DNA from 2 places in the Oerskovia sp. USHLN155 genome. Region 1 is predicted to be linked to the other one. Evidence: predicted binding sites of a transcription regulator. Region 1 holds the regulator's gene; the other holds the start of a gene.

Region 1 (10,679 bases):
ACCCGCAGGCGCTCGCGGGCCGGTTCGCGCAGGGCGGGCTCGTCGGGCTGGGGGAGCGGCTGGCCCGCACGGTCCTCACGGTGTGGGACGCCCCGGACGGCCAGGTCCAGCTCCGGCTCGTGCTGTCGGGGATGCTCTCGGCGGACGAGCACGTGCAGGAGCTGCCGCGCTACCTCCAGCGGACGGTGTTCGACCAGGTCGCGGCACTCCTGCCGCGCGCGGTCGCGGCCCGTCGGGTGAGCCTGGTCGCGAGCCAGGTGCTCGGGGTGCTCGTCGCGCGTCACCTGCTGCGGATCGAGCCCGTGGCGTCGATGCCGGCCGACGAGCTGGCGCTCTCGATCGCCCCGACGCTCCAGCGCTTCCTCGAAGGGGTGGACGAGGGTCTTGCGCCGGGTCCGCACGAGGAGCACAATTCCTCACATGGGGAATAACGAGCCCGTCATCAGCGTCCAGGGCCTGCGTGTCGACCGCGGCGGGACCACGGTGCTGCACGCGCTCGACCTCACGGTGCCCGAGCGACAGGTCGTCGGGCTCCTCGGACCGAGCGGCAGCGGCAAGACCACGCTCCTGCGCACGCTCGTCGGGGTCCAGGTGGTCACGGCAGGGACCGCGCACGTGCTCGGGCGGCCCGCGGGGGACCCGACGCTGCGCCACCAGGTCGGGTACGTGACCCAGTCGCCCAGCGTCTACTCCGACCTCAGCGTGACCGAGAACCTGCGCTACTTCGCCTCGATCCTCGGGGTGGGGCCCCGCGACGTCTCGCGCGTGATCGACGCCGTGGACCTCGCTCGGCACGCACGCCGCCGGGTCGGCACGCTGTCAGGGGGCGAACGCTCGCGCGTCTCGCTCGCGGCCGCCCTCCTGGGCGAGCCGCGGCTGCTCGTGCTCGACGAGCCCACCGTCGGCCTCGACCCCGTCCTGCGCCGCGACCTGTGGGACCTGTTCGCCCGGCTGCGCGACGCCGGCACGTCGCTGCTCGTGTCGTCGCACGTCATGGACGAGGCGACGCGCTGCGACCGGCTCCTGCTGCTGCGCGACGGCCGCCTGCTCGCGGACGACACCCTGCCCGGGCTCCTGGAGCGCACGGGCGCGCACGACGTCGAGCACGCGTTCCTGCGCCTCGTCGAGGACGCGTCCGTGCCCGACGGCGCCGCACCCCTCAGGAGTCCGCGCCACCTCGGAGGGGAGGCGTCATGAGCACGCACGACGCACGCAGCGCCGCCGCTGTCGCGACGGGCGCGCCCCAGGGCGAGGGGGCGCGCACACCGGTGCAGCGGGCACCGAGCGCGGTCAGCCCGCGAGCGACCCTCGCGACCGCGGGCAGGGTGCTACGCCAGATCCGGCACGACCCGCGGACCATCGCGCTGCTCGTCGTGCTGCCGTGCGTGCTGCTGGGCCTCATCGCGTGGATGTTCGACGGCACACCCGTGCTCGACCAGTTCGGGCCGATCCTCGTAGGCCTGTTCCCCATGATCATCATGTTCCTCGTCACGAGCGTCACGACCCTGCGCGAGCGCCAGTCCGGGACGCTCGAACGGCTCATGACCATGCCGATCGGCAAGGGGGACTTCGTGGGCGGGTACGCCCTGGCGTTCGCGCTGCTCGCGACCGTGCAGGCGCTCGTCGTCGTCGCGTTCGCCGTGTGGGTCTGCGGCATGGACGTGTCCGGGCCCGTGTGGGTCGTCGTGCTCGTCGCGGTGCTCGACGCGATCCTCGGGTCGTGCCTGGGGCTCGCGGCCTCGGCCCTGGCCCGGTCGGAGTTCCAGGCCGTCCAGCTCATGCCCGTGATCCTCTTCCCGCAGCTCATCACGTGCGGGCTCCTCATGCCCCGCGACGAGATGCCTGCGGTGCTCGAGGCGATCAGCCGCGTGCTGCCCCTGACGTACGGCGTCTCGGCGCTGCAGGACGTCGCCGCGGGCGGGACCTTCGCGGACGTGAGCGGCGCCGTCGCCGTCATCGTCGCGTTCATCGTCGGCGCGATCGTGCTGGGCACGCTGACGCTGCGGCGCCGCACGGTCTAGCGGCCGAGCCGGGCTCGCGGTTCTCACCCGCTGCCCCCTTCCGGAGGGCCGCGCCCACGTGGGAGGATCGGCGCGCTCGGGGGCGAGAAGCGACGAAGGAGTTCGCGGGTGCGACGCATGGCCCCACGGGTAGGCACCCGTGTGTTCGCAGGGACGACAGCGGCGCTGCTGACGGTCGTCGGCCTGATCCTCGGTGCGCTGCCCGCGACCGCGGGCCCCGTGAGCTCGTCGGGCGCTCCCGACCATCAGGGCGTGGGCCTCGAGGTGGACGTCTCCGGGATCACCAGCCGGTCGCAGGTCGAGGCGGACCCCGGGACCGCGGTCGCGGGTGGGGAGCTGGTCGTGCGCGGGTACGGGCTGGTGCCCTTCGCGACGTACGACGTCGACCTCCGCTCGGCCTACGCCCCGCCCGTGCGGCTCGCCACCGTGGTCGCGCTCGCCGACGGCACGTTCGAGCTCTCGACGCGGCTGCCCGGTGCGGTGCGACCCGGGACGCACGTCGTCCGCGTGACCGACCCCGTGACGGGTACCTTCCTCGACACGGCCGGGTTCGAGGTGTCAGGACCGACGGGCCCTGGCACGGAACCCGGCGGCGGCACCGGTCCTGGCGGCGGCTCCGGTCCCGGCGGCGGGCCCGGCACAGGTCCGGATCCTGGCGCGCGCCCCGGCGGCGCCGAGCTGGCGGCCACGGGCCCACTCCCCGGGGCGGGTGGCGTCCAGGCGGGAGTCCCGGCGGCCGGCGACCTGGCGTTCACCGGCACGGCGGTCGTGGGCGTGCTCGCCGGCGCCGGTGCGCTGGTGGTCACGGGCGTCGTCGCGGTCACAGGTTCCCGACGACGACGGCGACGCGCGCGCTCGACCTGAGCGCCGCCGTCGGGCCGTTGGGGCGGGCGACGCCACCTGGGCAGCGCCGCGGCCGGACGCCTCAGGGGCGGGCCGCGAACCGTTCGAGCAGCTCGGCGTGCCCCGAGACGATGAGCAGGTCGTTCGCCGAGATACGTGTGGTCGGCTCCGCGTACACGAAGTCCTGCCCCGGGGACTTCACGCCGATGATCGTCACGCCGTAGCGTTCGCGGACCTTCGTCTGCTCGATCGTGAAGCCCTGCGTCTCCTTCGGGGGACGCATCTTGACGATCGTGAAGCCGTCCTCGACCTCGATGTAGTCGAGCAGCTTGCCCGAGACCAGGTGCGCGACGCGGCTGCCCGCGTCGGCCTCGGGGAAGACCACGTGGTGCGCGCCGATGCGCTGCAGGATGCGGCCGTGCTCGGCCGAGATGGCCTTGGCCCAGATCTGCGGGGTCCCGAGGTCCACCAGGTTGCCCGTGATGAGCACGCTCGCCTCGAGCGAGGTCCCCACGCCGACCACGGCCACGGGGAAGTCACGGGCGCCGAGCTGCTCCAGCGCGGTCGGGTTCGAGGCGTCGGCCTCGACCAGGGGGATCTGGCCCGACCACTGCGCGATGAGCTCGGGCGAGCGCTCGACCGCGAGCACGTCCTGGCCGAGCCGGTCGAGCGTCGCCGCGATCGCGGACCCGAACCGGCCGAGGCCGATCACGAGCACGCCCGCGTTCTTCTCGGGGGCCTTCTTGTCGGGCACCTGGGGGCCTTTCGTCGGGAGGGTTCTGAGAGGTTCTGAGGGATCTGTGCGGGGACCGGCCCGCGCCGGTCAGCCGATGATCGGGCGTTCCTCGGGGTAGCGGATGACGCGGCGCCGGTCGCGCAGCGCGAGCGCCGCCGCCAGCGTCATGGTCCCGGTCCGGCCGATGAACATCAACACGACGAGCACGTACTTGCCGGCGGTGGGCAGGTCCGCGGTCACGCCCGTCGAGAGTCCGACGGTCGCGAACGCCGAGATCGTCTCGAAGAGGATCACGTCGAGGGTCCAGCCCGTGATCTCCAGGAGCAGGAGGCTCGCGACGAGCACCGCGGTGGCGCCGATGAAGGACACGGCGACCGCGAGCCGCAGGGTCTCGCGCGGGACACGTCGCCCGAAGGCCTCCAGGTCGCGGTCACCGCGGGCCTCCGAGACGATCGCGAGCAGCATGACCGCGAGCGTCGTGACCTTGATACCGCCCGCGGTCGAGGCGCTGCCGCCTCCGACGAACATGAGCGCGTCGGTGATGAGCCAGCTCGACTCGTGCATGCCGTTGATGTCGATCGTCGAGAAGCCCGCGGACCGGGGCATGACCCCGGCGAAGAGCGAGGCGAGGATCTTCTCGTTGAGGCTCAGCGGCCCCAGGGTCTTCTCGTTGGTCCACTCGAACGCCGCGAACAGGACCACCGCCACGACGACCAGGACCGCGCTCGTCGTGAGCGTGAGCTTGGTGTGCAGGCTCCACCGCGCGGCGCGCCTGCGGTTGCGCATGATGTTGAGGATCACGGGGAAGCCGAGCGACCCGATGAAGACGCCGACGATGATCGGCATGAGCAGCATCCAGTCGCCCACGTAGGGCGTCAGGCCCTCGGCCGTCGGGATGAAGCCCGCGTTGTTGAACGCCGAGATCCCGTAGAACAGCCCGTGCCAGGCCGCCTCGCCGAACGTCTCCTCGAGCACGATGAACCGAGGCAGGAGCAGGAGCGCGATGGTCAGCTCGATGGTCGTCGAGGTGATGATGACGACCCGGACGAGCGAGCCGACCTCCCCGAGGCGCGTCGTCTTGGTCTCCGAGGCGGTGAGCAGCTTCTGCGTGAGGCCGATGCGGCGCGACACGGCCATGCCGAGGATCGAGGCGAGCGTCATGACGCCCAGGCCGCCGATCTTGATGCCCACGAGGATCACGACCTGCCCGTACGTGGACCAGTACGTCCCGGTCGGGACGACCACGAGGCCCGTGACGCACACGGCCGACGTCGCCGTGAACAGCGCGTCGATGAACGGCGCCGACCTCCCGGACGTCGTGGCCCACGGGGCCATGAGGAGCAGCGTGAACAGCGAGATCACGGCCGCGAAGACCGTCACGGCGAGGCGGGCGGGGGAGTGGCGGGCGAGGCGGTCGACCAGCTCGCGACCTGCGAAGAAACGCCCGGAGACGCCCTGGGCCATCGGTCCTCCGTCTCCCTGTCCGTGCGTCCTCGTCCGGGTGGACGGGTGGCGCCGGGTCCCCTGCGGGACCGAACCGGGCGCCGTGCGTGCCGATGTGTCGCCCAACTCTGCCACAGGAGCACGGGTGCCCACCGGCTGAACCGCGGGGCGCCGTCGGGCCGCTGGGGGGATACCGTGTCTCCTGCCCGCCACCGAGGCCGCCGCGCGCGGTTGCGGGACCGTGCGCCGGGCACCGGCCGCACGGACCGACGACCCGGACGACCCGCCGGACCGAGGAGCGCACGTGACCGAGCCAGACACCGTGCCGTTCGTCGCGCAGGTCGTGTGGAGCCCGGACCTGCTGGGCTACGACTTCGGGCACGGGCACCCCATGTCCCCGACGCGGCTCGACCTGACGATGCGCCTCGTGCGGGCGCTGGGGCTGCTCGACGCGCCGGGCGTCGAGGTCGTCGGCACCTCGCCCGCGTCCGACGAGGTGCTCGGCCTCGTCCACGACCCCGCCTACGTCGCCGCGGTCCACGCCGCCTCGGAGCACGGTGTCGAGAACCCCGCCCTGGGCCTGGGCACCGAGGACGACCCCGTCTTCGCGGGCATGCACGAAGCCGCGGCCCGCATCCTGTCCGGCTCGTACGAGGCCGCCGGCGCCGTGTGGTCGGGCCGTGCGCTGCACGCGGTCAACATCGCCGGGGGCATGCACCACGCCCAGCGCGGTGCGGCGTCGGGCTTCTGCATCTACAACGACGCCGCGGCAGCGGTCCGCCGGCTGCTCGACGACGGGGCCGAGCGTGTCGCGTACGTCGATCTCGACGCGCACCACGGCGACGGGGTCGAGCAGGCGTTCTGGGACGACCCGCGGGTCCTGACCGTCTCGGTGCACCAGAGCGGCGCGACGCTGTTCCCCGGCACGGGGCACGCCACCGACACCGGTGGGCCAGGGGCCACGGGGACCGCGGTCAACGTCGCCCTGCCTCGCCGCACCGACGGCGAGCGCTGGCTCCGGGCCGTGGACGCCGTGGTGCCGCCCGTGCTCCGGGCGTTCCGGCCCCAGGTGGTCGTGTCGCAGCACGGGTGCGACGCGCACGGGCACGACCCGCTGAGCGACCTCGACGTGAGCGTCGACGCGCAGCGTGCGGCCGTGCACTGGGTCCACGAGCTCGCGCACGAGCTCGCGGAGGGCCGCTGGGTAGCCCTGGGCGGGGGCGGGTACTCGGTCACGTCGGTCGTCCCGTACGCCTGGTCGAACGTCGTGGCCGAGGTCGTGCACGCGCCCGTCGCCCCCTCGACGCCCGTCCCGGGCGCGTGGCGGGACCACATCAGCGCGGTCGCGCACCGCGAGACGCCCGCGCTCATGGGGGACGGCGACGTCGACTTCACGCCGTGGGGCAAGGGTTACGACCCCGAGGACGAGGTGGACCGCGCCGTGGTCGCGACCCGCAAGGCCGTCTTCCCGCTCCTGGGGCTCGACGCGCACTTCGACTGACCTGCGCCTCGCCGGGTGCACCCCCGTGCGCGCGGCCCGACGACGTCACCCGGCGTCGATTTCGGGCCACCCGCCGGGAGCAGGTAGTCTAGGAGACGGACTTTTTCTCGTGTTGGTCGGTTCCCGATCAGCCGTGGACCACCATGATCGGGGCGATCCCGATCGCACACCGATCCAGCATTGTGAGGACCCATGGGCTCCGTCATCAAGAAGCGCCGCAAGCGTATGGCCAAGAAGAAGCACCGCAAGCTGCTTCGCAAGACGCGCCACCAGCGTCGCAACAAGAAGTAGCAGCGCTGCGCGGTCACGCGCAGGTTGTCGCGAGAGCCCGGAACCCCCAGGGGTGCCGGGCTCTTCGCATGCCTGGAGCACGCCGGCCGGGTGGCTGGCTCGCCGAGCGTGCAGCCCGGGTGGTCCTGGGAGGCCCGTGGCAGCCTGAACTGCACGCTCGGCGGGGCGCCCGGGCCGGGCGAGGGGGCCTCAGAGCCCGGCGCGGCCCTTGATCGAGCGTCGGATCGATCGCAGCACGAGGCCCAGGACCCACGCGGCCCCGGCCCAGCTCGCGGTCTTGAGCCCTCGGCCCGCGACCCGCCGCCGGCGCCCTCGGAACTCGCGGATCGGCCAGCCGACGTCCTTGGCGTGCCGGCGCAGGCGCGCGTCGGGGTTGATCGCGCACGGGTGGCCGACGGCCTGCATCATGGTCACGTCGTTGAGCGAGTCGCCGTACGCGTAGGACGCCGACAGGTCGATCCCGTGCCGTTCCGCGAGCTCCCGGACGCCCGCGGCCTTCGCCCGCCCGTGCATCATGTCGCCCACGAGCCGCCCGGTGTACAGGCCCTCCTCGTGCTCGGCGACCGTGCCCAGCGCCCCCGTCGCCCCGAGACGACGCGCGATGAGCTGCCCGATCTCGAGCGGGGTCGCGGACACGAGCCACACCTGGTGGCCGGCCGCGATGTGCTCGTCGAGGAGCTTCTGGGTGCCGGGGTAGATGCGCAGCGCGAGGACCTGGTCGTAGACCTCCTCGCCGATCGCGACGACCTCCGCGACCGAGCGGCCCGCGACGAGGTCGAGGGCCCGGGTGCGGACCTGGTCGATCTGGCGCTTGTTCTCCCCGAGCAGGAGGTAGCGCGCCTGGTGGAAGGCGAACGTCACGAGGTCCGGGGTGGAGAAGAAGCCCCGCTGGTACAGCGCCCGCGCCAGGTGGAACGAGCTGGCGCCGCGGATGATGGTGTTGTCGACGTCGAAGAAGGCTGCCGTGGGATGGGTGGACCCAGGAGCAGACGTCGGCATGTCGTCCACTCTATCGGCGCTCGCAGACCCTCGCCGACGGCGCCCACCGGGCAGGGTCGCCGGCCGGGCGGCGTGAGGGGGTGTCCGAGATGCGTAGGCTGGGGTCGTGAGCCCCGCAGATCCCGCCGCAGGACAGGTTCCTGAGACCGCCGCCGGACGTGACGCAGACCAGGCCGCGAGCGCGCCCGCGCGCGTCGTGCTCTACGGCCGCGTCGGGTGCCACCTGTGCGAGGAGGCCCGCGAGGTGGTCGGGGCGGTGTGCGCCGACCAGGGCGTGGGCTGGACCGAGGTCGACGTGGACTCCGACCCGTCCGGCGCCCTCGCGGCGCAGTACGGTGACTACGTCCCCGTCGTGACGGTGGACGGCGTCCAGCAGGGGTTCTGGCAGGTCGACGGAGCGAGGCTCGCCAGAGCGCTCTCGAGGCGACGCGCCACCGGCTGACGTTCCGTCCCCGGGCGCCGAGCCTGGGATGATCCGAGACAGCAGGACAGCGAGAGCGTCAGCGACGACGACACGACGAAGCATGGGTGGTTCGGGTGGCAGAGACCCTGGGTGATACCGGTATTCCTGGCGCGACCGTGGCGCGACTTCCCGCGTACCTGCGCGCGCTGCGCGACCTCGAGGGGCGAGGCGTCGAGACGACGTCGTCGACCGAGCTCGCGGAGCTCGCGGGCGTCGGGTCGGCGCAGCTGCGCAAGGACCTGTCGTTCCTGGGGTCCTACGGCACGCGCGGGGTGGGCTACGTCGTCGACTCGCTCGCGACCTACATCACCTCGGCCCTGGGGGTCGAGGACGAGCACCGGATCGCGATCGTCGGCATCGGTTCCCTCGGGCACGCGCTCGCGAACTACTCGGGCTACGGCACGCGCGGGTTCGAGGTCGCGGCTCTGCTGGACGCCTCGCCGGACGTGGTCGGCACCGAGGCCGCGGGGCTCGTGATCGAGCACGTCGACGCGCTCGAGGAGGTCTTCGCCCGCGAGAACGTGACGATCGTCGTCCTGGCGACTCCGGCGCACGTGGCGCAGGACGTCGCCGAGCGGGTCGTCGAGGCCGGTGTCCGGGAGATCCTGAACTTCGCGCCGCGTGCGCTCCAGCTCCCAGAGGACGTGATCGTGCGGTCGGTCGACGTGGGCAGCGAGCTGCAGATCCTGGCGTTCCACGCGCAGGCGCGCGCGCTCGCGAACCGCGGCAGGGGCGAGGAGGGCCAAGGAGCCGAGACGCGGAGCGCGGGCGCCTAGCCCGACCGCTCGTCACAGCACAGGAGCCGGGGGCCCCGGGCGGGGGGGCGGGGCGCGGGGGCCCCCGGCGCCGCGCCGCGCCGCGGGGGCGCCTCGCCCGCCCGCTCCACCCCCCACCGGCGCCGGCGCCCGGTCCGGGGCCGCCGGCTCCTGGCGTACCGGTCCGCGTCAGGGACGCGGAGGCCGGTCAGGGGCGGAGGCTCAGGCCTGCTTGATCGCCGAGAGGTCGAGCGCGATCTTGATCTTGTCGCCGACGAGCACGCCGCCGGCCTCGAGGGCCACGTTCCAGGTCAGGCCGAACTCCTTGCGGGAGATCTCGGTCTCGGCCTCGAACCCGGCGCGCGAGTTGCCGTACGCGTCGACGGCGGTGCCCGTGAACTCGGTCTCGAGCTTGACCGGCTTGGTCACGCCGTTGATGGTCAGGTCGCCCGCGATGACGAAGTCGTCGTCGTCGGCCTCGACGGCGGTCGAGACGAAGTTCCAGGTGGGGTTCTTCTCGGCGTCCCAGAAGTCGGCCGACTGGAGGTGGCCGTCGCGCCCTGCGTCGCCGGTGTTGACGGACTTGGCGTCGATCGCCGCGACGACGTTGGACGACTCGACGTCGTCACCGATGTTCAGCGTGCCCTCGGCGATCGCGAGCGAGCCGCGGACCTTGGAGATGCCTGCGTGGCGGACCGTGAAGGTCGCCTGCGAGTGCGAGGGGTCGATCGCGTAGGTGCCTGCGGTCAGTCCGGCGGGAAGGGTCGTGGCCATGGGTGTTCTCCTGTGGAAGTCGTGGTGCGTGTGCGTCAGGCGCGCCGTCCGACGAGCCATTAGTTGAAGATTCAACTTCATACGATCGCATCAACGCAAGCCCCCGTCCCTCTATTCCCTGGTGAGCGAACCTGTTCCCGGATGGGAGACTGGGGCGGTTGTTCGGACGGTGGGGGCGTGGCGGATGAAGGCGGAGATGACGGTTCAGCAGGACAGGCGCGCGGTCGCGCCGCAGGACGCACCCTGGCTCGACGAGGGCCAGCAGCACTCGTGGCGCCAGTACCTCGACGGCACGGCGCGGTTCGTCGAAGCCCTGAGCAGGGACCACGAGGAGCACTCGGGCCTCACGCTCGGCGAGTACGAGCTGCTCGTGCGGCTCTCCGAGGCCCGCGACCACACCATGCGGATGTCGGCCCTCGCCGACGGCCTCGCCCGGTCCCGGTCCCGCGTCACGCACACCGTCCACCGCATGGAACAGCGCGGGCTCGTCCGCCGGTCCGCGAGCGAGACCGACCGTCGCGGTGTGAACTGCGTCATGACCGACGCGGGCTACGCCGAGCTCGTCGCCTCCGCGCCAGGCCACGTGCGGGCCGTTCGCCGCTTCATGGTCGACGTCCTGACCCCCGAGCAGTTCCGCAACCTCGGCGAGGCCATGGCTGCGATCGCCGAGGCCTGCCGGGTCGTGGACGAGCGCGAGAACCAGTAGTCCGGGACTTCCCGGCGCCCGGCGGGCCTGTGTCCGGGAGCACGCCGCCCCGGTGCACCGCGCGCGGAAGAACTTTGGGACACTGGTCCCCATGGTCGCAACCACGGTCCACCTCATGCGTCACGGTGAAGTCTTCAACCCGGACGG
Region 2 (10,679 bases), on a different contig from region 1:
ACCTGACCGACCGTCCGCCCGTGGGTCGCGGCGATCTCCTGGATCACCGGTTCGTCGAGCACGCCTTCCTCGTGCCCGAGCGGGCTCCAGCCCTCGACCGTGATCCCGCGCTCGGTGAGGAAACGTCGCAGGCCCGTGCGTGCCAGCGCGGGAGAGAGCTGGATCTGGTTCACGGCGGGGACGTGGCTCGTCTCGGCGATGAGCCGGTCGAGGTGGTGCTCGCGGAAGTTCGAGACGCCGACGCTGCGGATCAGGCCTTCGGCGGCCAGGTCGATCATCGCCCGGTAGGACTCGACGTAGCCGTCGAGGCGGGGCAGCGGCCAGTGGACGAGGTAGAGGTCCACGTAGTCGAGGCCCAGGCGGTCGAGGCTCCCGCGCAGGGCGTCGCGCGTCGTGTCGTACCCCTGGTCGTCGCCGCGGAGCTTGGTCGTGACGAACAGCTCGGCGCGGTCCACGCCCGATGCCGCGATGCCCTGCCCGACGCCGATCTCGTTCTCGTAGCGCGACGCCGTGTCGATCAGCCGGTACCCCAGCCCGATCGCGCCCGCCACGGCCTTCGCCGACGCGTGGTCGTCGAGGGGCCACGTCCCGAGGCCGAGGAGCGGCATCTCGTGGCCGGACGAGAGCAGGGTGGTGGGGATGGTCATGTGCGCACCTCACGTCGGACGGGACCTGACCCTCTCGACCCTAGGTGCGTGGCGCCGTCGTGCAACGTGACACGGCCCGACGGCGGAGCGCTGCGTCCCACCGGGGTGCGGGTCAGGACGCGTGCCGGAACGTCTGCCGGTAGTCCGTGGGCGGGACACCGACCGCGCGACGGAAGTGGTGCCGCAGCAGCGCGGCCGACCCGAACCCGCACAGCCGTGCGATCTCCTCGAGGTCGAGCCCCGACTCCTCGAGCAGGGTCCGCGCATGGTGCACGCGCTGGGTCGCGAGCCAGTGCATGGGCGTCGTGCCCGTCTCGGCGACGAACGTCCGCGCGAACGTGCGCGTCGACAGGTGTGCGCGCCGCGCGAGGTCCTCGACCGTCTGAGCCTCGTCGAGGTGCTCGCTCATCCACGCGAGCACGTCGCGGATGCTCTGCTCCTCGCACACCGGCACGGGGCGGTCGATGTACTGGCGCTGCCCGCCGTCGCGCTGGGGCGGGACGACCATGCGCCGCGCGATCGCGTTGGCGGCCGCGCTGCCGAACTCCTTGCGCACGATGTGCAGGCACGCGTCGATCCCGGCGGCCGTCCCCGCGCTCGTGACGATGTCGCCGTCGTCGACGAAGAGGACGTCCGGGTCCACGTCGACCTGCGGGAACCGCGCCCTGAGGTCCTCCGCGTGGCGCCAGTGCGTCGTGATGCGACGCCCGTCGACGAGCCCGGCAGCGGCGAGCAGGAACGCGCCCGAGCAGACGCTCAGCAGGACCGCGCCGCGGGCGTGGGCCGCGCGCAGGGCGTCGACGATCTCCGGCGGGTACTCGTCACGGATGGTGAGCGCGGGGATCGCGACCAGGTCGGCGTCCTCGAGCGCGTCGAGCCCGTGGTCGGGGACCAGGGAGGCGCCCATGCTGGTGCGGACCGGCTCGCCTGCGACCGGGCCGCAGACGCGGAAGTCGACCAGGGGGACGCCGTCGTCCGTGCGGTCGAGGCCGAAGACCTCGCAGACGACGCCGAACTCGAACGGGGCCAGTCCGTCGGCGACGACGGCCGCCACTGTGCGCAACATCCCTCGACGCTACGCCCGTGGCAGGATCTTGTCGACACCTGTCTCTCCTGCCACTCGTGCGTGTCGCCCGGTCGGACCACGCTGGAGGCATGGACATCGTGGAGCTCGTGATGAGGCTGGTCGTGATCGCGGCGCTCGTGGCGCCGCTCGTGGTGATGGCGTTGCGGCGCCCGCCAGCAGGGGGTCGGTTCCCCGCCGGGACGAACGACGGTTGGAGCCTGCCGCCGGCCGGGCGGGGAGACCCGCGGCGGCAGGCCGACCTGGTCGGTGCGCGAGGTCTTCGAGGATGAGACCAGAGCCGCGCCGACCGTCCGGCGTGGCGGGTCGTGCCGAATTGGTGAGGTACGGGAACATTTGCCCATGGCCTCCCGACGACGTGACCATGTCCCTGCCGTTGCCCTCCTGCTGACCGCCTCGCTGCTGGCTCTCGCAGGGTGCTCTGCGTCGCCCGAGCAGGAACCGGCGATCGAGGTCGCCCCGCAGGACGGGGCGTTCGACCCGCTCGCGATCACGCTGACCGGGCTCGGCGCGGGTCGCGAGGTGCGACTGGTCGCGACGACGGAGCTCGAGGGGAGCGCGATGTCGTCGCGTGCGACGTTCGTGGCGGACGAGGACGGACGGGTGGACCTCGCGACGACGGCACCGACCGAAGGGTCGTGGACCACGGCCGACGCGATGGGGCCGTTCTGGTCGATGACCGGTACCAGCCCGTCCAGCCCGGACGCCTTGTCGGTAGACCACGACGTCCGCCTCGTCGTGAGCGTCGACGACGACGTCCTCACCGAGGCCGTCGTCGAGCGGCGCGGCTACGGGGCCGACGTCGATGTCCAGGACGTGACCGACGACGGCATGGTCGCCGCCTACGCCGTGCCCACCGACTTCACCGCCGACGACCCCACGCCTGCCGTGCTCGTCTTCAGCGGGTCTGACGGCGGACTTGCCTATGCTCGTGCGGCGGCGACGCACCTCGCTGCGCTCGGCTACCCCGCCCTGGCGATCAGCTACTTCAAGAGCCCCGGGCAGCCGCCGCAGCTGGAGAACGTGCCCGTCGAGACGTTCCTCACCGGGCTGGCGTGGCTGCGGGCGCAGCCTGGCGTCGACCTCGCCCGGGTGTTCACGTTCGGCGTCTCACGCGGTGGGGAGATGGCACTGTGGCTCGCCGCCACCCGCCCTGACGAGGTGTACGGCGCCTTCGCGCCGACCGGGGCGGGCCGCCTGGGCTGCGGGTATCCGAACGGGCAGGTGTCGGCCTGGACTCTCGACGGTGTCGGCATGCCGTGCGCCGAGTACCGGCGGGACGTTGCGCCGCCTCCGGAGGCGCTCGTGGACGGCAGCACGATCGTCGGCCCGACGGTGCTCGCGTGCGGGACGGCGGACCCCGTGTGGGTAGCGTGCCCGTTGCTCACGGACGCGATGACCCGGTTCGGCGACCCGACGAGGGTTCGCTCGGTCGTGCAGGAGGACGCGGGACACTACATCGCCCTGGCGCCGTACCTGCCCGTGTCGCTGGACGAGTCGGGTGCGGTCCCGGCCGCGACGCACCAGGCCCGCGTCGAGTTCTGGAACGCCGTCGAGGAGGTGCTGGCGGAGGCGCATCACTAGCAGGGGCCCAGGCTCGGGCGGCTCGCGGCTCGCGACGTGCGGCTGCCCGCGGCGGCCTGCGGGACCCGACCCCGAGCGCAGCACGACGCCCCGGTCTCCACGAAGGAGACCGGGGCGCCGGTGCGTTGCGGGGGCGGGGTCAGCGGGCGCCGACCGCCTCCTCCGAGGGACCCGCGGAGGCGGAGAGCGAGTCGAGCTCGGTGGCCTCCCACGTGGCCTGGCCGAGGCTCGGGATCATGGCTCCGAGCGCGGGGCGCCACGTCGCGAACTGCTGCGGGAAGCAGCGCTCGAGGACGTCGATCATCGCGGGGACCGCGGTCGAGGCGCCCGGCGAGGCGCCGAGCAGGCCGGCGATCGAGCCGTCCGCGGCCGCGATGACCTCGGTGCCGAACTCGAGCACGCCGCCCTTGACCGGGTCCTTCTTGATGACCTGCACGCGCTGGCCCGCGGTGATCTTCTCCCAGTCCTTGGGGTGGGCCGTGGGCATGAACGCCTGGAGCGCCGTGAACTTGGCCTCGGGGCTCGCGACGAGCTGGCCGACCAGGTACTGCGTGAGGTCGATGTTCTTGAGGCCCGCGCCGAGCATGGACCCGATGTTGTGGGTCCGCAGCGACGTGAAGAGGTCGAGCAGCGACCCCTTCTTGAGGTACTTGGGGCTGAACCCGGCGTAGGGGCCGAACATCAGGTACGTCTTGCCGTCGACCACGCGCGTGTCGAGGTGCGGGACGGACATGGGCGGCGAGCCGACGTCGGCCTTGCCGTACACCTTGGCCTGGTGCTGGGCGACGATCTCCGGGTTGTCGGTGCGCAGGAACTCTCCGCTGATGGGGAAGCCGCCGTAGCCCTTGGCCTCCTTGATGCCGGCCTTCTGCAGCAGCGGCAGGGCGCCGCCGCCGGCGCCGACGAACACGAAGCGGGCGTTGACGGTGCGCGGCCCCTGCTTGGCGTTCCAGGACACGTCCTTGACGGTGACGTCCCAGGTGCCGTCCTTGCGCTTCTTGAGGCGGTTGACCTCGTGCTGGAGGTTGAGCTCGACGTCGTGGGCCGTGAGGAAGTCGAAGAGCTGCGCGGTGAGCGCACCGAAGTCGACGTCCGTGCCGCTCGTCGCGCGGGTCGCGGCGACGGCCTCGTCGCCGTCCCGGTCGAGGACCAGCAGGGGTGCCCACTGCGCGATGACCGCGGGGTCGTCGGTGAACTCGAGCTCGCTGAACAGCGGGTGGGCGCTCAGCGCGGTGAAGCGGCGCTTGAGGTAGTCCACGTTGGCCGCGCCGCGCACGAACGTCATGTGCGGGGTGTGGCTGATGAATCTCGCGGGCTCGGGCAGGTGGCCCCCGGTGAGCAGGTGGTGCCAGAACTCGCGCGACACCTCGAACTGCTCGTTGATCGCGACCGCCTTGGAGATCTCGACGGTCCCGTCGGCCTTCTCGGGGGTGTAGTTCAGCTCGCAGAGCGCAGCGTGGCCGGTGCCAGCGTTGTTCCACGGGTTGGAGGACTCCTGGGCTACCGCGTCGAGGCGCTCGAAGACCTTGATGGTCCACGTGGGCTCGAGGAGCTTCAGGAGGGCGCCGAGGGTCGCACTCATGATGCCGCCGCCGATGAGGGCTACGTCGATGGTGTTCTGACCCGTTGTCTTCTTAGTCGCCACCGCTCGATTTTACGCTTGTGAAGGAGTGCACATGCTGTGCCGTCCGTCACGGTCGTGCGTCACACTTTTTCGGGACCAAGGTCCCTGGACGTCGCGTCCTAGGTCCCCGCGACGCGCTGATCTGGTGTTTTGACCAGAAACCTCGTATCTATGCGCCAGGATGGTCCTGACGGTCGCACTCGCCCCCCGCGACCCGACTCGCCCCGTCCACGCCCGACCTTTCTCGTGAGGCCCCCCACATGAGCACTCCCACCCCCGGCCGCGTCGTGGTGGTCGGCGCCGGCATGGTCGCCCACCGGTTCGTGAGCCAGATGATCGCACGCTCTCCCGAGGGGGCGTGGCACGTGTCCGTCGTCGGGGACGAGGACCGGGCCCCGTACGACCGCGTGCACCTGTCCGAGTACTTCACGGGACGCTCGGCGGACGACCTGACGATGGAGCCCTCGGTCTGGGCGGACCCGCGCACCGAGCTCGTCACGGGCGACGCGGTCGCTGCCGTGGACCGCGAGACGCAGACCGTCACGACGAGGTCCGGGCGCGTGCTCGCCTACGACCACCTGGTCCTGGCCACGGGCTCCTGGGCCTGGACGCCCCGCACCGAGGGCACCGACCTGCCGGGCGTCTTCAGCTACCGCACCCTGGCCGACCTGGAGGGGCTGCGCGAGTACGTCGGGCTGCGCACCGCGCGCCTGGGGCGCCCGCTGCACGGCGTCGTGGTCGGGGGAGGCGTGCTGGGGCTCGAGGCCGCGGCCGCGCTCCAGACCCTCGGCGCGGCCGCGACGGTCGTCGAGTTCGCCGACCGGCTCATGAGCGTCCAGCTCGACGACGCGGGCGGCGAGGCGCTGCGCGTGCTCGTGACCGACCGTGGGATCGACGTCCGCACCTCGACCGGCGCCACGGGGCTCACCGCCGCGGGCGACGGCGCCGTGGGGGGCATGGACCTGTCGGACGGGTCGCGGGTCCCCGCCGACGTCGTGATCTTCTCGACGGGCATCCGGCCCCGGGACCGCGTCGCACGCGAGGCGGGCCTCGCGATCGGCGAGCGCGGCGGCGTCGTCGTCGGTGCGGCGTGCCACACCTCGGACCCGGCCGTGTGGGCCATCGGGGAGTGCGCGTCGTTCGAGGACCAGTGCGTGGGCCTGGTCGCACCGGGCAACGCCATGGCCGACGTCGTCGTCGACCGCCTGCTCGGCGGCAGCGCGACCTACTCTCCGGCGCCCGAGGGGACCAAGCTCAAGGGCGTCGACATCGAGGCGGCGAGCTTCGGCGACGTGTTCGGGCTGACGCCCGGCGCGCTCGAGGTCACGTTCGCCGACCCGGTCGCGCGGACCTACCGCAAGCTCGTCGTCTCGGACGACGCGCGGACCCTGCTCGGCGGCGTGTTCGTGGGCGACGCGGCCCTCTACTCGTCGCTGCGGCCCCTGCTGGGCCGCTCGCTGGGCGCCGACCCGTCGGCGTTCCTCGCCCCGGAGGGCGGCGCCCCGGCGCTCGGCGGCGACCTGCCCGACGACGTCGTGGTCTGCTCGTGCGCGAACGTCACCGCCGGGACGGTCCGAGGGGCGGTGACCGAGCACGGCTGCACGAGCCTGGGCGAGGTCAAGGCGTGCACCAAGGCCGGGACCGTGTGCGGGTCGTGCGTACCGGTGCTCACCAAGATCGTCAACACGTCGCTCGAGGCGGCCGGCGTCACGGTGTCGAACGCGATGTGCGAGCACTTCACGATGTCGCGCGCCGAACTCTTCGCGCTCGTGCGGCAGGACGGGCTGCGCACCTTCACCCAGATCGTCGCGGCGCACGGCACGGGCCGCGGCTGCGTGGTCTGCAAGCCGGTCGTCGCCTCGATCCTGGCGTCGCTGTGGGGCGGGTACATCCTCGACGGCGAGCAGGCCGCGCTCCAGGACACCAACGACCGCGCGCTGGCCAACCTGCAGAAGGACGGCACGTACTCGGTGGTCCCGCGCGTCCCCGCGGGGGAGATCACGCCCGAGAAGCTCATCGTGATCGGGCAGGTCGCGCAGGACTTCGGTCTGTACACGCGCGTGACGGGCGCCCAGCGCATCGGGCTCTTCGGGGCGCGGATCGACCAGCTCCCGGAGATCTGGCGTCGCCTGGTCGACGCGGGGATGGAGTCGGGGCAGGCGTACGGCAAGTCGTTGCGCGCGGTGAAGTCGTGCGTGGGGTCCTCGTGGTGCCGGTTCGGGGTGCAGGACTCGGTGGGCATGGCCGTGCGTCTCGAGCTCCGCTACCGGGGGCTGCGGTCGCCGCACAAGTTCAAGATCGGTGTCTCGGGCTGTGCGCGCGAGTGCGCCGAGGCGCGGGGCAAGGACGTGGGCGTGATCGCGACCGAGAAGGGCTGGAACGTGTACGTGGGCGGCAACGGCGGCTTCTCGCCCCGGCACGCCGAGCTGCTCGCGGAGGACCTCGACGACGAGACGCTCGTCGCGGTGGTCGACCGCTTCCTCGCGTACTACGTGCGGACCGCCGACCGCCTGCAGCGCACGGCCCCGTGGGTCGCGGACTTCCCTGGTGGGATCGTCGAGCTGCGCAAGGTCCTGGTCGAGGACTCGCTGGGCATCGCGGCCGACCTCGAGGCCGAGGTCGCGCGGCACGTCGAGTCGTACGTCGACGAGTGGGCGCAGACCCTCGACGACCCGGACCGTCTGTCGCGGTTCGTGTCGTTCGTCAACGCGCCCGACCAGCACGACCCCGACCTCGCCTACACAGGCGTGCGCGGACAGGTGCGACCGGCCCGCCCCGGCGAGCCCTCCGACAACAACCCGGTGATCGCCCGCACGGTGGAGGTCCGCAAGTGAGCGCGACGGCATGGACGACGGTCTGCCCCTTCGAGCGGCTCGTGCCCGAGCGCGGCGTCGCCGCGCTGGTCGACGGCACCCAGGTCGCCGTGTTCCGACTGGCCGACGACCGGCTGTTCGCGGTCCAGCAGCGCGACCCCTACTCGGGGGCCAACGTGCTCTCGCGCGGGATCGTCGGCTCGGCGGGCGAGACCCCGACCATCACCTCGCCCATGTACAAGCAGGTCTGGGACCTGACGACGGGGCGGTGCCTCGACCCGAGCGGCAAGGAGCCCGAGGCCCTCGTGACCTTCGAGGTCGCGGTCGAGGACGGGACGGTCCTGGTCAGGGCCTGACCGGCCCTCGGCGACGCACGGGGACTCCCGACGGCCACGGCGCGAGCGGGGGCAGGTCCACGGCGACCCCGCCCCGGTGTGCGACCGGGGCTGTGGGGGTCTCGCGTCCCGCGAGCCACGCGGCGACGTCCGCCGCGGAACCCGTCACGGTCGTGAGCGCGTCGTCGGCCCCCAGGACCGCGGCCCGCACGCCCTCGGGCCCGACGACCGAGCGGTCCTCGTCCTCGTCCCGCACCACGAGCACGGGCTCGGCCAGGCGCAGGCCCAGGAAGTCGAGCAGGTGGTCGGCGAAGGAGAGCCCCCAGGTCGCGGACGGCGTGAGGCCCTGGGCGGTACTGACCTCGCCCAGGTCGGTCGCGTGGATGCGGACCTCGCGCCACCAGCAGTCGAGGACGTCGGCGACCGTCCCGTCGCGATACGTCACGGGTGCGTCCCACCCTGTGCGGTCCGTCAGGTCCCAGGCCGCGTCGAGCCGCGCGCCTGCCGCCCCGAGCGCGTCGAGGTGCTCGTCGCGCGAGCGGGTCGCGCCGTTCTCGATCCCGGCCGCGCGGCCCTCGGCCCCACCCTCGTAGACCTCGGCCGTCTCGCCGCGGGCCGCGAGCTCGGCCTGGCGGGCGAGCGCGTCGCCGACCATCGCGACGTGGGAGAGCACGTGCCCGACGGTCCACCCGTCGAGCGCGCTGGGGGAGCGGAGGGCATCGTCGTCGAGCGTGCGGACGGCCTCGACGAGCCGGTGCAGCGCGGCGCCCGCGTCGGTGCGCGCGGCGCCCGTCGCGTCGGTGGCGGCGTGCGTGCCGGTGGTGTCCGTGCCGGTGTCCTGCGTGGTCCTCGTCATGGCCAGAGCAGCCCCTTCTCCCAGTCGTGGCCGACGGCGCGGTAGCGCAGCCGGGTCTGTCCGCGGTCGTCCGACGCCTGCCAGAACTCGACCGACGTCGGCGCGAGCGCGTACGCGGTCCAGGCGGGCTCGACCAGCGTCGGGTCGCGCTGCACGCGGGCGAGCGCGCCCGCGAAGGCGTCCCGGTACTCCTGCCGGGACGCGAGCGCCTCGCTCTGGTGTCCCACGAGCGCGGCGGCCCGCGATCCCTCCGAGCGGGCGAGGAAGTCCGCCGTGCTCGTCGCCGGGGCGGCGGGCGCCACGGGGCCGATCACCCGGACCTGGCGTCCGAGCGGGGGCCAGAGGAACGTGAGGGCGGCGTACGGGTTCTCGGCGAGGTCACGGCCCTTGGGGCTCGACGAGCCGGTCGCGAACCACCATCCCGAGGGGTCGACGTCCTTGAGGATCACGGTGCGTGCCTGCACCTCGCCCGAGGCCCCGGCGGTCGCCAGGGTCATGGCGTGGGGGAGCGGCACCCCGGCGTCGATCGCCTCCTCGATCCAGGTGCGGAACAGCGTCACGGGATCCGACGGCGCCGCGCCAGGGTCGAGGACCGGCAGGCCCGGGGCGAAGGTCGGCAGGGCGCGGAGCCGGTCGCGGAGGGACGAGGACTCGTCGGTCCGATCGTTCCCTGCATGGGAGGCAGGGCTGTCGGCACGGCCCGCCCCGGCGCTCATCGGCGTGCCGCCGTGCTCGGGTCCAGCGCCGGTTCGAGCATCGACACGAACCCCTCGACCGCGGCGCTCATGGCCGCCGCGTCGTCGAGGGCACGCGCGAGCACGTACCCGCCCTGGACGATCGCGACCGCCGCGTACGCGCGGTCGTGAGCGGCGTCGTCGGGCAGGCCGGTCTCCTCGAAGACCGCCTGGACCCGCGCGACCAGGCCCACGAAGTAGTCGCGGACGGGACCGCGCAGCTCCTCGTCCGACATGACCGAGGGGTCGCTCGTCAGGCGCCCGACCTTGCAGCCCGCGAGCGCCGGCCGGGGGCGTTCGAGGTAGGCCACGAGCCGTTCGGTGGGTGAGCGGTCGGCGTCCTCGAGGTCGGTCGCGACGGACGAGAGGGCCTCGCGGGTGGTCGCGCTGATCGCGGCGAGCGAGAGGTCGTGCTTGGTGGGGAAGTGGTGGTAGAGGCTGCCCTGCCCGACGCCGCTCGCCTCGAGGACCTGGCGCGGGCTCGTGCCCTCGACGCCCTGGGCCCAGAACAGGTCGCGGGCCGCCCGGACGAGGCGCTCGCGGCTCGGAAGGTCGGTGTCGCTCATGCCGACACCATACCTACCTCTAGGTATGGTGTCGAGACCTCGGCGGTCGCCAACGTGCGGGCGACGCCCTTGGAGGAACCCCACGACGAGCTGTGGCCCGGTGACAAGGCGAGGCGGCTCGCCTTGTCAGGACAGGCCGGGGAGGGGGAGCGGGCGCGCGAGAAGGATCGTGGTCGTGAACCCCTCCTCCGACCATGACGGCACAGGCCCTGCCGACGTCCGCGACCTCCTGGACACCCTCGTCGCCCGCGGCCTCGCCGGCACGGCCCCGACACGCGCCGAGGCGGTGGCCGTCCTGCGGACGGGCGACGACGACCTGCTCGACGTCGTCGCCGCGGCCGGGCGAGTGCGTCGCCACCGGTTCGGCCGACGCGTGCGGCTCAACTACCTGGTCAACCTCAAGTCGGGCCTGTGCCCCGAGGACTGCACGTACTGC

Evidence for each region. The regulator Rex, encoded in region 1, represses fermentation and respiration genes when NADH is low (regulators of the CRP and FNR family bind a similar motif). The targets are predictions, from matches to a motif close to CTTGTGAANNNNTTCACAAG.
Region 2: the regulator Rex is predicted to act here: its motif matches at 4,975-4,994, upstream of mqo (malate dehydrogenase (quinone)).

Annotation. Positions count from the first base shown of each region.
Region 1 is NZ_JBBCXG010000007.1:79,770-90,448, forward strand. Features, by position in the region: gene WFH32_RS11395 (TetR/AcrR family transcriptional regulator) at 1-431, shown strand, start outside; gene WFH32_RS11400 (ABC transporter ATP-binding protein) at 421-1,197, shown strand; gene WFH32_RS11405 (ABC transporter permease) at 1,194-2,021, shown strand; gene WFH32_RS11410 (hypothetical protein) at 2,139-2,885, shown strand; gene WFH32_RS11415 (potassium channel family protein) at 2,947-3,618, opposite strand; gene WFH32_RS11420 (TrkH family potassium uptake protein) at 3,688-5,064, opposite strand; gene WFH32_RS11425 (acetoin utilization protein AcuC) at 5,348-6,544, shown strand; gene WFH32_RS11430 (30S ribosomal protein bS22) at 6,737-6,835, shown strand; gene WFH32_RS11435 (HAD family hydrolase) at 7,025-7,834, opposite strand; gene WFH32_RS11440 (glutaredoxin family protein) at 7,941-8,276, shown strand; gene WFH32_RS11445 (redox-sensing transcriptional repressor Rex) at 8,372-9,073, shown strand; gene WFH32_RS11450 (YceI family protein) at 9,275-9,826, opposite strand; gene WFH32_RS11455 (MarR family winged helix-turn-helix transcriptional regulator) at 10,023-10,532, shown strand; gene WFH32_RS11460 (histidine phosphatase family protein) at 10,624-10,679, shown strand, end outside.
Region 2 is NZ_JBBCXG010000002.1:255,643-266,321, reverse strand. Features, by position in the region: gene WFH32_RS04115 (aldo/keto reductase) at 1-647, opposite strand, end outside; gene WFH32_RS04110 (helix-turn-helix domain-containing protein) at 760-1,713, opposite strand; gene WFH32_RS04105 (hypothetical protein) at 1,803-2,003, shown strand; gene WFH32_RS04100 (acyl-CoA thioesterase/bile acid-CoA:amino acid N-acyltransferase family protein) at 2,074-3,315, shown strand; gene mqo (malate dehydrogenase (quinone)) at 3,455-4,960, opposite strand; gene nirB (nitrite reductase large subunit NirB) at 5,200-7,773, shown strand; gene nirD (nitrite reductase small subunit NirD) at 7,770-8,108, shown strand; gene WFH32_RS04080 (maleylpyruvate isomerase family mycothiol-dependent enzyme) at 8,098-8,943, opposite strand; gene WFH32_RS04075 (pyridoxine/pyridoxamine 5'-phosphate oxidase) at 8,940-9,659, opposite strand; gene WFH32_RS04070 (TetR/AcrR family transcriptional regulator) at 9,656-10,243, opposite strand; gene bioB (biotin synthase BioB) at 10,419-10,679, shown strand, end outside.